DNA from 4 places in the Paenarthrobacter sp. NPDC057355 genome. Region 4 is predicted to be linked to each of the others. Evidence: riboswitches for the same ligand, from Rfam matches in the RefSeq annotation. Region 4 holds a riboswitch; each other region holds the start of a gene.
The links. A riboswitch is a leader RNA that binds a small molecule or an ion and turns the genes downstream of it on or off. The one in region 4 is predicted to bind S-adenosylmethionine.

Region 1 (4,574 bases), on a different contig from region 4:
CGCCTCACCGGCAGCGGGTTGGAGGGGTTGAAGGCCGGCGTCGGCGAGCGCTTTGGCGCCAGGAACCAGCAGGCCGGAGGCGTCGAACGCTTCGCCCTCGCCCAAGGCAACAGCGGCGACGGCGGCCAGTTGGGTCAGGTCGGACGAGCCCACCGAACCTTCGCTGGGGATGGCGGGAAAGACGCCACGGTTGAGCAGTTCAGCATAGAAGGCGGCGGTTTCCGGACGGACGCCTGAGCCGCCCCGGCTGAACCCGATGAGGCGGGCGAGGATCACCGAGCGGGCAGCAGTCCGGTCAAGGTACGGACCCACGCCGCTGTTGTGATACCGGACCACCTGTACTTGATAAGCCAGCAGCGACTTCTCCTCCACGTCGGTGTCCCGACCGGATCCGAGCAAGGTATTCAGCCCGTAAACCCGTTGGCCGGACGCGGCAGTCTTTTCCACGACTCCCCGGGAACGCCGGAGCAAATTCAACGCATCTTGGTTGAGTTCCACGTGAAACGTCGGATCCGCGGCCGCCTCCGCCACAAGCAGAGCGGAAACAGTCCCCGTTCCGATGCTGAAGGTTCCCACTAGAAATCCAGGAGATTCTGCCGGAAACCGCCGTTGCCGTAACTCGTCCTCAACAGGCCGCGGCGCCGCAGTTCAGGCGTGAGTTTGTCCAGGACCCCGTGGACAGTCACGGGATCCACGAAACCGGAGAACAGAAACCCGTCACCGCCAACAGCCGAGCCGGTTTCCTCAAGGTAGTCGGCGATTTCACCGACCGTGCCGATGATCGAGTCACCCGCACCGCCGCTGCGTGCCTGCAGGATCTCGCGCAACGTGGATCCGGGAGGCGCCGCCTTGGCGAAATGCTCCAGCGTGCCTTGGTTGCTGTTGGTACTGAGTTCGGGAAGGGGCTGGTCCAGGTCGAACTGCTTGAAATCGATCACGGAGAGGTAGGAGATGGAGTTGAGCTGGCTGTCGATATCGCGCTGCGTCAGCTCCCGGCGCTGGGCCCGCAACTCCTCCGCCTCCGCGGTGGAACCAACCACGGTGGGCTTCAACACGAAAAGTACCTTCACGTCGTCGGGATTCCGCCCGGCTTTCGCGGCCTCGGCGCGGATGGAATCGCGGTAGGCCTTCATGCCGTCAACGCCACGGGCCAGGGCAATCGCCACGTCCGCGTGGCCGCCGGCGAACGCCTTGCCGCGTGGCGAAGCACCGGCTTGCACCAGGACAGGCTCCTCGGGCAACGGCGCTGTGTTCAGCGGGCCGCGGACCTTGAAGAATTCTCCTTCGTGGTTGATGGGATGCACTTTGCTGTGGTCGGCAAACCTGCCGGCTTCCACATCCTCAAGAACCGCGCCCGGTTCCCAACTCCGCCACAGCCGCCTGACGACGTCGACGAATTCCTCCGCCTTTTCATACCGGAGGTCGTGTTCGATCTGCTGGTCCAGGCCGTAATTCTGCGCAGCGAGATCGCTGCCCGAAGTGACCACGTTCCACCCGAGCTGCCCCTCTGAGAAGTGCTGCAGCGTGGCAAGGAGGCGGGCCGCCGTGAAGGGCGGGTAGAAGGAGGCGCTGACAGTGGGGACGATTCCCAAGTGTTCCGTGGCAGAGAGCAGGTACGGGACCAGCGCCAGGGGATCGTGCTTCGGCGCAAACGAAGCATGGGCCAGCGAAACCTCGGCTGTGCCTCCATAGGTGTCGGGGACGGTCAGGGAGTCCTCGATGATGAACAGGTCCAGGCCGGACTGCTCAAAGGCCCGGACAGCTTCCTGGTACAGGGCGGGTTTCTTCCAGTCATAGCCCAGGCTGTACCCCGGCGTGCCCCATCCCTGGACACCGAATCCGTGCCCCACAAACCAACCAAAATGCAGCATGGGCTTGAGTGTAGAACTGCTCTGTCCGTTCACCGCGACCTGCTTTCACACGAAGTTACAGGGGGTCGTACTGCGTCAATTATGCTCCCGGGACGTCTTAATTGGGCCCGTACTCCAGCACCCTCCGGTTACGCAACATGACGAGGCCCGCCGTGCAGGCCGTCGTCGTGAATGCTACTTTTTTCTTGAGTAATGAGAACCAGCGCGAAGCCCTGACTTGCTGGTCGGCAACCCTCTCTCCGGCGGGGTGCCTCAGGTGACTACTCGGCGTATCGACAACTCGAACTGCAAGCGTGACTGAGGAGCACCAGCAATGCCTGAACCCACCGAAGAAAAACTCGCCTATCGCCTGATCACGGGCCCCGACACCCGTGAATTCTGCGAGCGCATCAGCAATGCCCTGGCTGAGGGCTACGTCCTGCACGGCAATCCCGCAGCCACCTTCAACGGCACAGACGTGATCGTCGCCCAGGCCGTGATCCTGCCTGCCGCCGTCGCCAGTTCCGACGCTGCAGTAGCAAGCGCCGTGGACGAGTTGGAGAACTACGAGGAAATTTTCGAGGGCCACGCATGAGCTACGCCGGTGACCTGACCCCGCAGGACGCGTGGACCAAGCTGGAACAAGGCGCCATCCTGGTGGACGTCCGGACCGAGGGCGAGTGGGCCCACATCGGCATTCCCGACACCAAGGCCACGGAGAACGATCCCCTGTTCATCCAGTGGAACCTCGCCGGGGGCATCCCGAACTCCCGCTTCATCGATGACCTGCAGCAGCAGGCTCCCGAAGGCGACGGCGTGGAACTGGTGTTCCTCTGCCGCTCCGGCCAGCGCTCCATCGCCGCTGCCATCGCCGCCACCCAGGCCGGATTCACCGCCTACAACGTCCTTGAGGGCTTTGAGGGTGAGCCGGACCGTTACGGCGAACGTACTGTAAATGGCTGGAAGAACCGCGGCCTGCCTACCAACCTGGGGAACGACTAAGTGACTTTTAATCCTGACGCCGCCGGCTGGAGCCCTGACACCCAGGCTGTCCGCGGTGGCCTTGACCGTACCAACTTCCAGGAAACGGCCGAGCCTGTCTTCCTGAACTCCGGCTTCGTTTACGAATCCGCCGCAGCCGCCGAACGCGCCTTCACGGGCGAAGACGAACGCTTCGTCTACTCCCGCTACGGCAACCCATCCGTGGCCACCTTCCAGGAGCGGCTCCGCCTGCTCGAGGGAACCGAAGCGTGCTTTGCGACGGCGTCCGGCATGTCCGCAGTGTTCACCGCCCTGGGTGCCTTGCTGGCTGCCGGTGACCGCGTGGTTGCCGCACGCTCGCTCTTCGGCTCGTGCTTCGTGATCCTCAACGAAATCCTGCCGCGCTGGGGCGTGGAGACGGTGTTTGTCGATGGACCGGACCTGGATCAGTGGCGCGAAGCTCTCTCCGAGCCGACCACTGCGGTCTTCTTTGAGTCGCCGTCCAACCCGATGCAGGAAATCGTGGACATCGCGGCCGTCAGCGAACTGGCACATGCCGCAGGGGCGACGGTCGTCGTCGACAACGTCTTTGCCACTCCCCTGCTGCAACGCTGTGGAGACCTGGGCGCAGACGTGATCGTCTACTCCGGTACCAAGCACATTGATGGCCAGGGCCGCGTCATGGGTGGCGCCATCCTGGGCACCAAGGAATTCATCGACGGTCCGGTCAAGCAGCTCATGCGCCACACCGGCCCGTCTCTGTCCTCCTTCAACGCCTGGGTGCTCACCAAGGGCCTTGAGACGATCGGGCTGCGCGTGAACCACAGCTCGGCGTCTGCCCTGAAGATCGCCGAATGGCTTGAGCAGCAGCCTGCCATCAGCTGGGTAAAGTACCCGCTGCTGAAATCTCACCCCCAGTATGAGCTGGCCACCAAGCAGATGAAGGCCGGCGGCACCGTGCTGACCTTCGAGCTCTCGCCCTCCGGTGGGCGCAGCGCCAAGGAAGCCGCATTCGCGCTGCTCGATGGCCTGGGCGTCATCGACATCTCCAACAACCTGGGCGACTCCAAGTCCCTCATCACCCACCCGGCCACCACGACGCACCGGGCCATGGGTCCGGAGGGACGTGCGGCGATCGGTTTGTCCGATGGCGTGGTTCGTTTGTCAGTGGGTCTGGAGGACGTCGACGACCTCATCATGGATCTGGAGAAGGCCCTCAAACAGGTCTAACCTTGCTGGCATGAGGCATCCATACCGCCGTGCGGGGGCTGTCATCGTTGCGGGTTCGGTGGTGTGGTTGGCCGGGATTTCGCCGGGTTCGCGCGTGTACCTCATGCGCGACCCCGCCGAGCGCCTGCGTTTGCTGGTCAACAGCGAACGCGGGTGGGTCATCGGCCATCATTTGGCTGCTGCGGGAACGGCGGCGGTACCAACGGGCTTCCTCGCCTTCGCACAGGTCCAACGTCCCGGGGCCTCCAAAACGTGGGCATCCGCCGGAGCAGCAGCGCTGTTGGCGGGTGCACCCCTTTTCATTTACAGCCTTTCCCGCCGGGCCTCGGACCTTGAGCGTTTCGCCTCGTTTCGAGGGTCCAACGCACCCTTCCTCGGCTACTCTTGGCTGCACGTCCTGGGTTTGGCGGCGCTGGGCGGCAGCCTCTTGAAGTCCCCTGCCAAACGGTGGGTGGGCATCACGGCAGCAGGGGTAGCCGCTGCCTCCGGAACTGTCCTGGCAACCACTAAGGA
Region 2 (4,574 bases), on a different contig from region 4:
CCACGGTTCTCCATTCCTCATGCCCTTGGTCACGCAGGGCAGCGCGGAGGACGAACCAACATTACGGTCTGGCGGCTGGGCCGTCCAAACTCAGACGATCGCAGCCCCGAAGAGCAACCCGAGACCGTAGGTGGCAGCTGCAGCTCCGAGCCCGATGGCCAGCTGCCGCAGGCCGCGGCTGAGCGGTGATGTTCCGGACAGCAAGCCTACGACGGCGCCAGTGGCCAACAGCGCGACTCCCACCAGGACACCGGCCACCAGGAGGGCGGCCATGCCCGTCATGCCGAAGATGAACGGAAGGATGGGCACGATGGCGCCGGAGGCGAAGAAGCAGAAGCTGGACATCGCTGCCCCCCAGGCCGAGCCCACGGATTCGTGCTCGTCGGTTACCGGTTTTTCGGGTTGGAGCGAAAGGCTGGGATCGCAGTCGCAGCTGAACAGTCCCATGCGCTCGGCTGCCCGGTGCTCGGCCGCCTCCCGGGTCATGCCGCGTGCCAGGTAGACCAGGACCAGTTCGTTGTGGTCGATGTCCAACGACGGGGCTGCGGTGAGCGTCGCCTGGGTGGGGAGCGTGGCGTTGAGCAGTTCGCGTTGCGAGCGGACGGAAACGTATTCGCCGGCGCCCATGGACAGTGCGCCTGCCAGGAGTCCGGCCACGCCGCTCATGAGCACCACGGAGCTGGAGACCCCGGTGGCGGCCATGCCCATCACCAGCGAGAGGTTGCTCACCAGGCCATCGTTGGCGCCGAAGACCGCTGCGCGGAAGGTGCCCGAGAGCCTGTTGCGGCCCCGGGTGGCCAGGCCACGGACGACTTCCTCATGGATCTGCTCGTCGGCAACCATCGCAGGCGTCGCCGCTGGTTCGGTGCCGTACGGGGAGCGGCCCTCGGCGCGCTGTGCCAAGGCAAGGACAAAGACGGACCCGAAGTTGCGGGCCAGGAAACCCAGGAATTGGCTGCGGGCCGACGCTGCTTTGGGCATCCCGGCATGATCTCCCAGGAGCTTGAGCCAGTGTGCTTCGTGGCGGCCTTCGGCTTCGGCCAGGGCCAGCAGGATCTGGCGTTCCTCCCCATCGCGGCGTTGGGCAAGTTCGCGGTAAACAGCGGCTTCGGCCCGTTCGTCGGCCAGGTATTGCCGCCAGCGCCTGATGTCGGAAGCCGAGGGCGCATCATTGGTGCGGTGGGCTGCTGGGTCGGGGGTGGGGTCCGGAGCGGGGCTCGACGAATTCTGGGATTCCTGGTGCATCTGCACTTTTTCTCCTGCGCTTGGTGGGGTGGTTGCGGCCCCATTGCACGCCCCACACTACCGCTTATTGACGCGGATTTTTGGCTGGTATTCCTTATCCGGAATGTTCGGTGCACCGTAATTTCCGGCGTTGCGTGCACGCTCTTCCGGGCCTTGACCCATGCTTGCCCTGGTGCTCAGATGGAGGGACAGGGGCGGGTCTTTAATCAACCCGCAATTTGCCACCGGGCTCCTGCAGGCAGCCCACGGGACGGAGGTAGCAGCATGAACACCACCGAATCACACTCCAACTATCCCGAACGCACAACCATCGAGTCGGACCCGGCCTACGATTACGCCGAAGACCAGGAAGTGGACGAGCCCTGGGTGGAGGAAGTGGACGCCCCCGAGGACGACGAACGGGTGGTGCCAATCGATGAGACCGAGGAGTTCCGCGAGGAGGACGAGGAAATCTAGGCGAGTTCCCGACTGGGTTCCCGGCTCGGTTCCCGGCTGAGCGTGAAGGTGCAGGGCCGGCCTTCCCGGTGACCCACCGCGGCTACGGTGACTGTCAGAGTCCCCGTAGCCTCGCACCACGTGGAGGGCCGGACCGCCCGCGCCAGTGCCTCGGCGATGTGCCGCGCCTGCGGATACCGGAAACACAGGGGCCGGTTCCGGGTCAGTATGGTCACCGTGCCAAGGTAAAGGTCGACGGCGGGGATCACCTTGACGGTTGAGGGGCCGGTTTCGTCGCGGGTGCTTCGGGCTGGTGCCGGCCCGTTGTTGATGGGTTCGTTGTGGCTCGGCTCGTGATACGGCACGCGGCTGCTCCTGTGGAGAGTGCTCTTGCCCGTTCGGTTGTCTCAGGTCCGGGACGGGCCGCTTCTTCATCCGAACCACCCGTGAACATGGGGTTGGTGTATGGCCAGTCGGAGCTTGGCGCCACATCTCTTGAAGCTGGGACAACCCTACCGCACCTCCCGTTGTGAGGCCCGCTCTGCGCTCCTTGGGCGGGGTTTGCCGTGCAGAGCAGGCCTTCCAACGTGGAAGTCCGGGCGTTGGGAGGCCCGCTCTGCGCGCTTTGACGTCGTTTCAGGACGCACAGTGGGCCTCGCAACTCCTCAACGCGTCATCCCCGGGAACGCAAACGGCGGCGCTGCCCCACAAAGGGGCGGCACCGCCGTCGGGTATTGCTTGGTTAGCTGTTGCTGCCTACCGGGTGTACTTCCGGCGGCAGTTCCTCGGAGATGGCGCCGGCAACGCGCTTGTCCCAGGCCTCGCGGACAGCAGCGTCCGTGGGCGGGGTCAGCAGGGAGACCACGACGTAAACCACCAGCGAGGCGCCGAGTCCCCAGTAGATGGGCTCGTTGGCGTAGACGCCGTCTTCGCTGGGGATGACGCCAACTGCGTACATGATGAGCAAAGCCAAGGTCAGCACGGAGCCGACCGCCATGGACCAGGCAGCTGCGATGCCCGTGCCGCGCTTCCACACCAGGCCACCGAGGATGGCAACCAGGAGGCCGCCTACCAGGATGTCGTAGGCGATGGTCAAGGCGACCACCACGTCCTGCGCGGCCATGGAAATCAGCACTGCGAGAATACCGAGGCCCAGGACCCAGTAGCGGTTTGCCTTGACGTCGTGCTCGGGGTTCTCGGTGTCATCGGTGTTGATGGTCTTGCCGAACCAGCTGGCAACGAAAGGCACGACGTCGGCGCGCGCCACTGTTGCGGCGGCGATCAGGGCGCCGGATGCCGTGGACATCATGGCTGCAACTGCTGCTGCCATGACAAGGCCACCGATGCCGACGGGCAGGATGTGGGTAGCGACCTCGGCGTAGACGACGTCCTTACCGAGGTTGGCGACATCGATGTTGGGAAGGGCAACGCGGGCTGCCAGGCCGATCAATGCGCCGGCGATGCCGTAGAGGATGCAGTAGACGCCGGCCGTAGCGCCGCCCCAGCGGGCAACCTTCGCGGTCTTGGCAGTGAAGACGCGCTGCCAGATGTCCTGGCCGATCAGCAGGCCCAGTGTGTAGACGACGAAGTACGTGATGATCGTCTGGGTGCCAATGCCGTCGATCTGGAAGAAGCTGTCCTCCAGGCGCGCACGGATGCCGTCCATTCCACCAGCCGCGTTCAACGCGAAGGGGAGCATCAGGAAGAAGATACCCACTGTCTTGATGAGGAACTGCACCTGGTCTGCCAGGGTGATGGACCACATTCCGCCGATTGTGGAGTAGACCAGGACGATGGCGCCGCCGACGGCGATTGCCAGCCAGCGTTCCCAGTCGAAGAGCACCACGAAGATGGTGGCGTAGGCACCGGTGGACGTGGCACACAACATCAGCGTGTAGGCCAGCATCACGATGCCGGACGTCTGGGTGGCCTTGCTGCCGTAGCGAAGGCTCAGCATCTGGGAGACCGTGTAGATCTTCAAGCGCTGGATGGTGCCTGCGAACAGGAGGCTAAGGAGCAGCACGCCTGCGCCGATGGCGACCACGAGCCACATGCCGGAGATGCCGAACTTGTAACCGAGGCCAACGCCGCCCACGGTGGACGCGCCACCGAGGACAACCGCGGCCATGGTGCCGGTGTAAAGGAAGGGGCCCAGGCGGCGGCCGGCCACCAGGAAGTCACTGTTGTTCTTGGTGCGGGACTTGCCCCACCAGCCGAACGCCAGCATGGCGAGCAGGTACACCACCACGATTGCGATGTTAATAGCCGAAGATTCCATGAACGGTCCTTGGAGCTGATGCACGGAGGTTGGGGTTTTCGACGATACTCCTGCAGGGCGTCGAAGTCTCCGTGCTGACGATTGGAGATTGGTGTTTGGAGCTTGGGAGGTGTTGTGTGCCTCACAGACAACACTTGTTGCCTCTGAGGATATGTTGTGATCGGAGTAACAGTCAAGATCCTTTGGACATGGTTACGTCGGCAGTGGCCTTGTTTACGTGCCTCCCGGCTACTATTGCTCCAATGACAGGGCCGCATGACAGGCCTGAAAGGTTCGTGAATGAAGGCTCTACCCGTTGAACCGAGCAATGTTCCCGTTGCCATCGGTTCCAGAATCCGCGCAGCCCGGCAAACGCAGCGCCTGACCATTGAGCAGGTGGCTGATGCGACCGGTCTGACCAAGGGCTTCCTGAGTCGCGTGGAGCGCGACCTGACATCGCCGTCGGTAGCGTCCTTGGTGACGCTCTGCCAGGTGCTTTCCGTCTCTGTTGGTGACCTTTTTGCGGCGCCGGAGACCCATCTGACAAGGCGGGACGACGGCCCCAGGATTTCCTTGGGTGGCCAAGGCATAGTGGAGCGGTTGTTGACTGCCCGCTCTGAGAGGCGCCTGCAGATCC
Region 3 (4,574 bases), on a different contig from region 4:
CTGGGACTCGCCGTCGAAGGCGTTGAGGTGGAGGACATTGCCACCACGTCCAAAACCATGCCCGAGTTCCCCGAAATGTGGACGCGGATGCTCGAATCCGCCACTGCGGACGGGCACAGCAACTGACCATGGGACGCGACGCACGTTCATGGGATGAATCCGACGTCCGGATCCGGCCGAACAAAAAGGGCACCAGGCCAAGGACAAAGGATCGCCCCAGCCACGACGACGCTGTCATCGGGCGCATCATCACCGTTGACCGCGGACGCTACCGGGCGATCGTGGATGAGGACACTCCCAACGAGCGCGTCGTCATCGCAGCCCGCGCCCGTGAGCTTCGGCGGAACCCCGTAGTGCCAGGCGACTTCGTGGCACTGGTTGGCGACGTCTCCGGGTCACCCGACACCCTGGCACGCCTGGTCCGGGTGGAGGAACGCAGGACGCTGCTTCGGCGCAGCGCGGACGATACAGATCCGATCGAACGCGTAGTGGTAGCCAACGCCGACCAACTGGTGGTGGTGGTTGCAGCGGCCAATCCCGAGCCGCGCACCGGTTTCATCGACCGCGCGTTGGTTGCAGCGTACGACGCCGGCATTGAGCCCTTGCTGCTGATCACAAAGGCCGACGTCAAGGATCCCACGGCGTTGCTGGCGAACTACCTCAGCCTCGATTTCCCCGTGATCATCAGCCGCACCGCCGATTCTGAAGCAAGCGGCATCGATGCCCGTTCCGATGACGGCCTGTCAGCCCGCTTGGACCGGGAAGCAGTGTCCCAACTCCGCTCCTACCTGGGCGGGAAAGTGACGGTCATGCTGGGCCACTCCGGCGTCGGAAAGTCCACGATGGTCAACGCCCTGACCGGAGCTGAACGTGCCACCGGCGGCGTGAACGCAGTCACCGGCCGGGGCCGTCACACGTCCTCTTCAGCCCTGGCCCTCAAGTTGGACGATGCACCGTCCGGCAGTTGGATCATCGACACCCCGGGCATCCGTTCCTTCGGCCTGGCCCACGTGGATCCTGACCGGATACTCCACTCCTTCCCGGATCTTGAGCCTGGCACCGAGACCTGCGACCGCGGCTGCAAGCACGACGCAACCGCCGTGAACTGCGGATTGGATGCTTGGGTCAACGACGGTCATGCCGGACCATCCGGTGTAGCGCGTTTGGCGTCCCTTCGACGCCTTCTGGGCGCGGACCCCCGCCTGGAAGCCAAGGAAGCCAAAGAGCTGGGCACTGTTAACTGACGGTAAGGCCTTAACGTCCCCACCGCCGCCCACGTTTCAGGATAGTTTGGTGGCATGACCCAACCCGCTTCCACCTACAACGACGACCTGCGCCTTGCCCATGTCCTCGCCGATTCCGTCGACGCCCAAACCATGGATCGCTTCAAGGCCCTGGACCTGCAGATCGAAACCAAGCCCGACCTCACACCGGTCACCGATGCAGACAAGGCCGCTGAGGAAGCCATTCGCGGTCAATTGTCGCGCTCGCGTCCCCGTGATGCGGTCCTGGGGGAAGAGTTCGGAAGCAGCGGGCACGGCTCACGACGTTGGATCATCGATCCCATCGACGGCACAAAGAATTTTGTCCGGGGCGTTCCTGTGTGGGCGACGCTGATCGCACTCGTTGATGAAGGTGAACCAGTTGTAGGCGTGGTCAGCGCTCCTGCCCTGGGCAAACGTTGGTGGGCGGCCAAGGACATGGGTGCTTACATGGGCCGGTCCCTGGCATCGGCAACCCGCTTGAAGGTCTCCAACGTCTCCCGCCTTGCCGACGCGTCCATGTCCTACTCCAGCCTGTCCGGCTGGAAAGAGCGGGGCAACCTGGACGAGTTCCTGGGGCTCACCGAGGATCTCTGGCGCACGCGCGCCTACGGCGACTTCTGGTCCTATTGCATGGTGGCCGAGGGCGCGGTGGACATCGCCTGCGAACCTGAGCTGAACCTCTACGACATGGCCGCTCTCGTTCCCATCGTGACCGAAGCCGGTGGACGCTTTACCTCCCTGGAAGGTGAAGACGGCCCCTTCGGCGGCAACGCCCTGGCCACAAACTCCATCCTCCACTCGGAGGTCCTGAAGCGCCTCAACCCTGGTTTGGACGATCTCCTACAGCCTCCTGCCTAAGTCGTGGCACCTTAAGGTTCATCGAATTTTCGACGGCGGTTGCCCCCTTTTTGGGGCAACCGCCGCTTTTTATTCGCAGGAAGGCCCGTTTTCCAACTCACGTAACAAACGGCTTAACAAAAGTCCGCGGCTTTGGACCCTTCCACGGACGTGCCTTAGCCTTTTTTACAGGTCACGAGTGCCAGCGCTAAACCCCGGTTAGCTGGCCGGCAACCCTCCATTCGCGGTGGGGTGCCCCGGGTGACGACCCGGCCGGTCCGGAACGGATGCGGCAAGCGCGGATCCCCCTGAGGGGGTCCCTCTTGAGTGAGGTCCCATGAGCACTGTCACGTTCAACTCAAACATCATTCCTTCCTTCATCGAAGACTCCCCCACTGCTGCCGCGGCCCGTCCGCTCGCTGCCGTTACCGGCGCGGAACTGCAGGCCCCTCTGATTCAGGGCGGCCACGTCCGCTATGCGAACCTCGACTATGGCGCCTCGGCTCCAGCATTGACGATCGTTTCCGCCTACCTCAACGAGGTCCTGCCTTACTACGCCAGCGTCCACCGCGGGGCGGGATTCGCCTCGCAGATCAGCACCTCCGTGTATGAAAATTCGCGGAACATTGTCCGTGAGTTCGTTGGCGGACGTGCCGATGACTCCGTCATCTTCACCCGGAACACCACGGACTCGCTGAACCTGTTGGCCGGCTGCCTTCCCCAGGAGGACGGGCAGTTCGCCGGGGAGGTCCTGTACTTGGACATTGAGCATCACGCGAACCTGTTGCCTTGGCAGGGAGTCCCGCACCGCAGCGTAGTTGCAGAGTCCACCTTGGCCGGCACCGTAGCCAAAATCGAAGCCGAACTGGCCCAGGGCGGCGTCAGCCTGCTTGCGGTAACCGGCGCTTCGAATGTCACCGGTGAGATCCTGCCCATCGCCCAGCTGGCGTCCTTGGCGCACCAGTACGGTGCGAGGATCGTCGTGGATGCCGCCCAACTCGCTCCGCACCGCCGCGTTAATATCGCAGAAGCGGACGTCGACTACATCGTCTTCTCCGGACACAAGCTCTATGCGCCATTCGGTGCAGGAGTTGTCGTGGGCCGCCCGGATTGGCTCGACGCCGGCATCCCGCACCTGGCAGGTGGCGGCGCTGTCCGCGAAGCCCGCCTGGATTCGGTGAGCTGGGCCACGGGCCCGGCCCGGCACGAAGGTGGCTCCCCCAACGTCCTCGGAGCTGCGACACTCGCCCGTGCTACCCAAGTCCTCGCGGCCTTGGACGAGGACGCCTGGCACGCTCACGAAGCCGGCATCCGCAGCTACCTGGTTGAGGGCCTCGAGGCCATCGACGGCGTAACGGTCCACCGGATCTTCAGCGACTCCGAGGACACCATCGGTGTGGTCAACTTCTCCGTTGAAGGATTCGACGCCGGGCTGGTCGCCGCGTATCTGGCCGCCGAGCACGGAGTGGGCCTCCGCGATGGCCGCTTCTGTGCCCACCCGTTGCTCAAGCGCCTGGGGCTGCCCTCTGGTTCCCTGCGGGCAAGCTTCGGCGTCGGCTCCCGGTTGGAGGACGCCACCAGGCTGCTTGCGGGCATCCAGGAACTCAAGCGCAACGGTTTGGGCTGGGACTACGTCGTGGACGAAGGCCGCTGGGTACCTGCCAACGACCACCGCAGCTACCCGGAGTGGGCGCCAAACACCCCGGGAACCGCAGGCGCAGCTCCCTGCACTGTCGACTAAAGAGCGCACCGTCGACCAACGGCGCAGCTGACCAAGCGCAAATCCCGGACTGAGGGTAAATTCGTAGGGTATCTTTTGGCTACCCCGTGAAGGAGTTCTGCGTGTCCCTGCGCACACCGGAAGGCGCTCCCGGCATACCCGGTCCCGCCGGGCCCCGTGGCCCCAAGCTCCATGCCTCGCGTCGGCATGAGCTTGGCCAGAGCTTCCAGGACGGCGGGGAGCACTATGACCGTGTGCGGCCCGGCTATCCGCTGGACTCCGTGGACTGGCTCGTACCCGAGGGGTCAGCAACCGCCGCAGATCTCGGCGCAGGTACGGGGAAGTTCAGTGCCCTTTTGGCCGAACGCGGACTTAGGGTCGTCGCCGTCGATCCTTCCACCGACATGTTGGAGCAACTGCGCAAGTCATATCCCGATATTCACGCATCGGAGGGAACGGCCGAGGCAACAGGGCTGGCGGACTCAGCATTCGACGTCGTCAGCGTTGCCCAGGCCTGGCACTGGTGTGAACCGCTCAAAGCCAGCACGGAAATTGCACGAATCCTCAGGCCCCACGGCGTACTGGGCTTGATCTGGAACCAACTGGACACTTCCGTTCCGTGGGTCCACCGGCTCTCCCGCATCATGCACGCCGGAGACGTCCACAAGCCGGGATTCCGGCCAATTATCGGTCCGGAATTCCAAGGGTTGGAGCGCCACCTCACTGAGTGGGCGGATCCGTTGACGCCCGAG
Region 4 (4,574 bases):
AAAGGAATGTACCGCCAGACCGGAGTAGACGAGGAAGCCGCCGGACTCAGCAGCAGGATCCTGGCTGCGGCCGTAGCGAACGGCGGCCATAAGACCCGTGACGAACTGGCTGAGGTGTTGGCGGACGCGGGCCTTCCCAGCAAAGGGTTGGGATTCATCTACCACCTCATGCACGCGGAAATCAGCGGCATCCTGGTCAGCGGCGCTCCAGTGCGTTCGCCGGGCGGTGCCCTGAAACAGACATACGCCTTGTTCGAAGAACGCGTGACTGGGGTGTTTGCCGGGCCACTCACCGGCCCGGAGCGGGAGCAAGCCTTGGGGCAATTGGCCCTGCGGTACTTCAGCAGTCGGGGGCCTGCCACAGTGAAGGACTGCTCCGCCTGGTCCGGGCTCACCATGAAGGACGTGAAGTTGGGACTCACCGTCGCTGCGGAAACATCACCCGGAGCCTTGGCCCCGGCATTCTTCGATGACCTGGAATTCTACTTGGTTCCGGATGACCTTGAGGCCCTGCATGCTCCAGCCCCGCCCGCTGAGGGTACAGTGCTCCCACGCGTTGACCTCATCCAGTGCTACGACGAGTACGTGATGGGGTACTCGCAGTCACGCCATTACCTGGGCGGCACTGCACCGTACTTCCCTGAAGATAACGGCCCCATGCATGTGGTCCTTCTGGATGGCAGCCTGGCCGGATGGTGGCGCCACAGCTTCAAGGGCGGCGTCTGCGAACTCGACGTGCGCATGACCAGGCCCGCTACCAAGGAAGAGCAAGCCGCATTGGAAGCCGAGGCAGCCCGCTACGGACGGTTCCTGGGAATGGAGACAAAGCTGGCGTGATCACACGGGGCTAAGCTGGGATAGGACCTAGGAGGCTTGCACTGTGAACAATCTGATCTTCTGGATCATCGTCTGCTCGTGGCTGATTCCGATGGGGATCCGCATGTACAACCGCTCCAAGGCGCGCCGCCTGCAGAACGGCAACTTCCCGGGTCCGGACTATCGGCAGCAAAACCTCCCCGGCCCTGGTTACCCACCCCAGGGCTACCCTGGGGTGAATTACCCACCCCAAAACTACCCGGCCCAGAATTATCCCGCTCCTGATTCTCCTGTGCAGAACTACCCTGGGTATCAGCCCGGGCCCGCCGTCATCCGCCCCGCGGAGGAGGCACCGCAGGCCGCACCGCCGTCGAACCCATCTTTCCCCACCGCAGCGGCGGAACCCCAAGGCTATCGAGCCAAGAAACTGGCCGAACTGGATGCGAAGTTCACCAACGGCCAGATCGCCATGGAAGATTACATGAAGCAGCGCCAGGAGATCATGAACGGCTGATCAGCCGCACACAGGACCTCCTGCACCATCGAAGCCGTTGAGGCTCAGGAGAAGAAAGCCCCTCTAAGCTGCCCGGACAGCTGGCCGATCTCGGTCAGGAAGCCGTCGTGGCCGATCGGCGCGTCGATGGTGTGGACGGGAACATCGCCCGGAAGTGCCGCCGCAAGTTCCTTCGACTGGGCCGGGAAGTACAGCCTGTCCGTATCCACTGCAGCCACGAAGAAGTCGGCAGTGGCACGGGAGAGAGCTTCCTGCAGGGTGCCCCGGCCGCGCGTGACGTCATGGGACATCAGGGCTTCGGTGATGGCGATGTAACTGTTGGCATCGAAGCGGCGGACCAGCTTCGTGCCCTGGTGGTCAAGGTAGCTCTCCACTTGGTATCGCCCGCGCTCCCCCAGCACCGCAGCAGCGAGCGGCGTCTCCTGGTGCTGGGCCTCCCGGCCGAAGCGCAGGTCCAGTTCCAGGGCGGAGCGGTAGGTGATGTGCGCAATCCTGCGGGCAAGGGCCAGTCCGTGCTCCGGTGCTTGGCCGTCGTAGTAGTCCCCGTTGTTGAAGTGCGGGTCCTGTCGGATGGCCAGGGTTTGGGCTTGGGCGAAGGCAATCTGTTCGGCAGTGCTGTATGCGCCCACCGAGATGACCGCACAACGGTGGACCCGTTCCGGGAAAGTGACGGCCCATTCAAGCGCCCTGGCTCCTCCCATGGAGCCGCCCAGGACAGCGTGCCAGGCGTCAATGCCCAGCACGTCCGCGAGCCGGGCTTCGGCCTCGGTGCTGTCCCGCAGCGTGATCAGCGGGAACCGGGAACCCCACGGCTTGCCATCGGGTGCTGTCGAGGACGGGCCGGTGCTGCCGTAGCAGCCACCCACGATGTTGATCGAAACGACGAAGTACCTGTTGGTGTCGATGGTGGCACCAGGCCCTACGAGCTGCTCCCACCACCCTTCCTCATCCGTGGCCCCGCGGGCCACGTGGGTGCTGCCGGTCAAAGCGTGCTGGATGAGGACAGCGTTTGAGCGGTCCGCGTTGAGTTGCCCCCACGTTTCGTAGGCCAGCACCACGTCGGGCAGATAGCCGCCGGCTTCAAGTGCCAGCGGTCCTACGCCGGCGTACTTGACTGTTCCGTCGGCTTCACCGGATTTGGGAAGGGCTGTAGCAGTGATGGTCATTCCTTTGATACCTAACCTCGCGCTTGCCTGTCGCCTTGCGTGCGGACAGGCCAGGTCCTCACCCGGGGCACCCCACCGCGGAAGGAGGGTTGCCGGCCAGCAAGCCGGGGCTATCTGCTGGCACTCATGACCTAATACGTAGAGTCTAGGAAAAACTCCACCCTTCTGGCGAAGAATGTGACATCAGTGTGACGTTAGGTGCCGTTTTGATTCACCAAACAGCACCCAGGGCTGCCGCCCGGCGAATAATCGTCGATCCGGACGGCAGCCCCGAGGTATCAGCCTGTCATGCAAGCTTCCCGCTCAAGCGCCCTTGGCCGCCCGGAAGCCGGCTTCGAGGTCGGCGATGATGTCGTCGACGTGCTCGATGCCGACGGACAGGCGGACCAAGCCCGGATTGACGCCTGCGACGACCTGCTGTTCGGGGGTCAGCTGGCTGTGCGTAGTCGACGCCGGGTGGATGACCAGGGAGCGGACGTCGCCGATGTTGGCCACGTGGGAGTGCAGCCCCAGCCCGTCCACGAAGCGCTTTCCGGCTTCGACGCCACCCTTGATGTTGAACGCGACGATTGCGCCCGTGCCCCGGGGACCGTACTTTTGGCCACGTTCGTACCAAGGGCTGGACGGCAGACCGGCGTAGGCGACCGATTCGACGTCGTCATGGGTTTCCAGCCACTGGGCCACTTTGGTGGCGTTGGAGACATGCCGTTCAACGCGCAGGCTCAAGGTCTCCAGGCCCTGGGCGATGAGGAAGGCGTTGAACGGTGCCACGGCAGATCCGAGGTCGCGGAGCAGCTGGACGCGGGCCTTGAGGATGTACGAAAGGTTGGCGCCGAGGGCCCCGTCCTTGCCGAGGTCGCGGGCGTAGACCAGTCCGTTGTAGCTGGGGTCCGGGGTATTGAAGCCCGGGAAGCGTTCCGGATCCTTGCCGAAGTCGAAGTTGCCGGAATCGACAATGACCCCTGCAATGGCTGAACCGTGTCCGCCCAGGTACTTGGTGGCCGAGTGGACCACGATGTCCGCGCCCCACTCGATGGGACGGATCAGGTACGGGGTGGAGAGGGTGTTGTCGACGATCAGCGGCACGCCTGCTTCATGGGCCACCCCGGCTACGCCTTCGATATCCAGAACGTCCTGGCGCGGGTTGGAGACAACCTCGCCGAAGAAAAGCTTGGTGTTCGGCTGCACGGCGTCGCGCCACTGCGCAAGGTTGTCCGGGTCCTCGACGAAGGTCACCGAAATCCCGAACTTCTTCAGCGTGTGGGCAAACAGGTTGTAGGTGCCGCCGTAGAGGCTGGGACTGGCCACGATGTGGTCACCGGCCTCGGCGATGTTCAGGATGGCAAAGGTCTCTGCCGCCTGGCCCGAGCTGAGCAGCAGCGCACCCAGTCCGCCTTCAAGGCTGGCGATCCGCTGTTCCACCGCATCCTGGGTGGGGTTGCCGATGCGGGTGTAGATCGGCGCGAGCTCGGCCAGGGCGAAGCGGTTGGCGGCGCTCTCGGCACTCGGGAACACGAAGGACGTGGTCTGGTAGATCGGCAGCGAACGAGCCCCTGTGGCGGCATCCGGCTCTTGGCCTGCGTGGATTTGGCGGGTTTCGAAAGACCATCCTTGGGACATGGAGTTCTCCTCTTCGTGACGCATGTGATCGGCGGACTAACAGTGGGAAGCAAACTGCGGCCAGTCTAGGAAGTGTGCGTGCGCTTGGACAGCTTTGTGACGTTGCCTGAATTTTTGGGGTCATTTGCGACACTCCATGACGTCCCCAGGTAAGATCCCATCTTGGTAAGGACAGACTTAGCTGAGACACCGATCACAAAGTGCCAAGATGAAGCCATGCGCATGGATCACGTCTCTTACGCCTGTGAACGAGATGGCCTTCTGGCCACTACCGAACGAATTTCCGCGGCTCTGGGAGTGGACGCAGTCCGGGGTGGAGTGCACCCCCGCTTCGGCACCCGGAACATGATCATTCCCCTGGCGGACAACAAGTACTTGGAAGTTGTGGAGGTCCTTGACCACCCCGCTTCCGACAAAGCACCCTTTGGCCAAGCAGTCCGTGCGCGCTCAGCAGCCGG

Region 1: another riboswitch for S-adenosylmethionine. It lies ahead of ACFUOZ_RS11305 (DUF1737 domain-containing protein); the one in region 4 lies ahead of ACFUOZ_RS14070 (homoserine O-acetyltransferase).
Region 2: another riboswitch for S-adenosylmethionine. It lies ahead of ACFUOZ_RS07355 (hypothetical protein); the one in region 4 lies ahead of ACFUOZ_RS14070 (homoserine O-acetyltransferase).
Region 3: another riboswitch for S-adenosylmethionine. It lies ahead of ACFUOZ_RS04550 (aminotransferase class V-fold PLP-dependent enzyme); the one in region 4 lies ahead of ACFUOZ_RS14070 (homoserine O-acetyltransferase).

The regions. Positions count from the first base shown of each region.
Region 1 is NZ_JBHVAL010000008.1:75,363-79,936, forward strand. It holds gene ACFUOZ_RS11295 (aromatic amino acid ammonia-lyase) at 1-576, opposite strand, end outside; gene ACFUOZ_RS11300 (NtaA/DmoA family FMN-dependent monooxygenase) at 576-1,904, opposite strand; SAM riboswitch class IV at 2,060-2,171, shown strand; gene ACFUOZ_RS11305 (DUF1737 domain-containing protein) at 2,185-2,445, shown strand; gene ACFUOZ_RS11310 (rhodanese-like domain-containing protein) at 2,442-2,852, shown strand; gene ACFUOZ_RS11315 (O-succinylhomoserine sulfhydrylase) at 2,853-4,061, shown strand; gene ACFUOZ_RS11320 (hypothetical protein) at 4,072-4,574, shown strand, end outside.
Region 2 is NZ_JBHVAL010000004.1:148,676-153,249, forward strand. It holds gene ACFUOZ_RS07340 (matrixin family metalloprotease) at 1-4, opposite strand, end outside; gene ACFUOZ_RS07345 (VIT1/CCC1 transporter family protein) at 91-1,245, opposite strand; gene ACFUOZ_RS07350 (hypothetical protein) at 1,510-1,701, shown strand; gene ACFUOZ_RS07355 (hypothetical protein) at 1,698-2,045, opposite strand; SAM riboswitch class IV at 2,062-2,181, opposite strand; gene ACFUOZ_RS07360 (sodium:solute symporter) at 2,423-3,958, opposite strand; gene ACFUOZ_RS07365 (helix-turn-helix domain-containing protein) at 4,238-4,574, shown strand, end outside.
Region 3 is NZ_JBHVAL010000002.1:128,211-132,784, forward strand. It holds gene aroA (3-phosphoshikimate 1-carboxyvinyltransferase) at 1-126, shown strand, start outside; gene ACFUOZ_RS04540 (ribosome small subunit-dependent GTPase A) at 129-1,244, shown strand; gene hisN (histidinol-phosphatase) at 1,299-2,123, shown strand; SAM riboswitch class IV at 2,294-2,407, shown strand; gene ACFUOZ_RS04550 (aminotransferase class V-fold PLP-dependent enzyme) at 2,440-3,843, shown strand; gene ACFUOZ_RS04555 (class I SAM-dependent methyltransferase) at 3,945-4,574, shown strand, end outside.
Region 4 is NZ_JBHVAL010000012.1:82,481-87,054, reverse strand. It holds gene ACFUOZ_RS14080 (winged helix DNA-binding domain-containing protein) at 1-837, shown strand, start outside; gene ACFUOZ_RS14075 (hypothetical protein) at 881-1,330, shown strand; gene ACFUOZ_RS14070 (homoserine O-acetyltransferase) at 1,375-2,496, opposite strand; SAM riboswitch class IV at 2,511-2,628, opposite strand; gene ACFUOZ_RS14065 (bifunctional o-acetylhomoserine/o-acetylserine sulfhydrylase) at 2,800-4,140, opposite strand; gene ACFUOZ_RS14060 (VOC family protein) at 4,333-4,574, shown strand, end outside.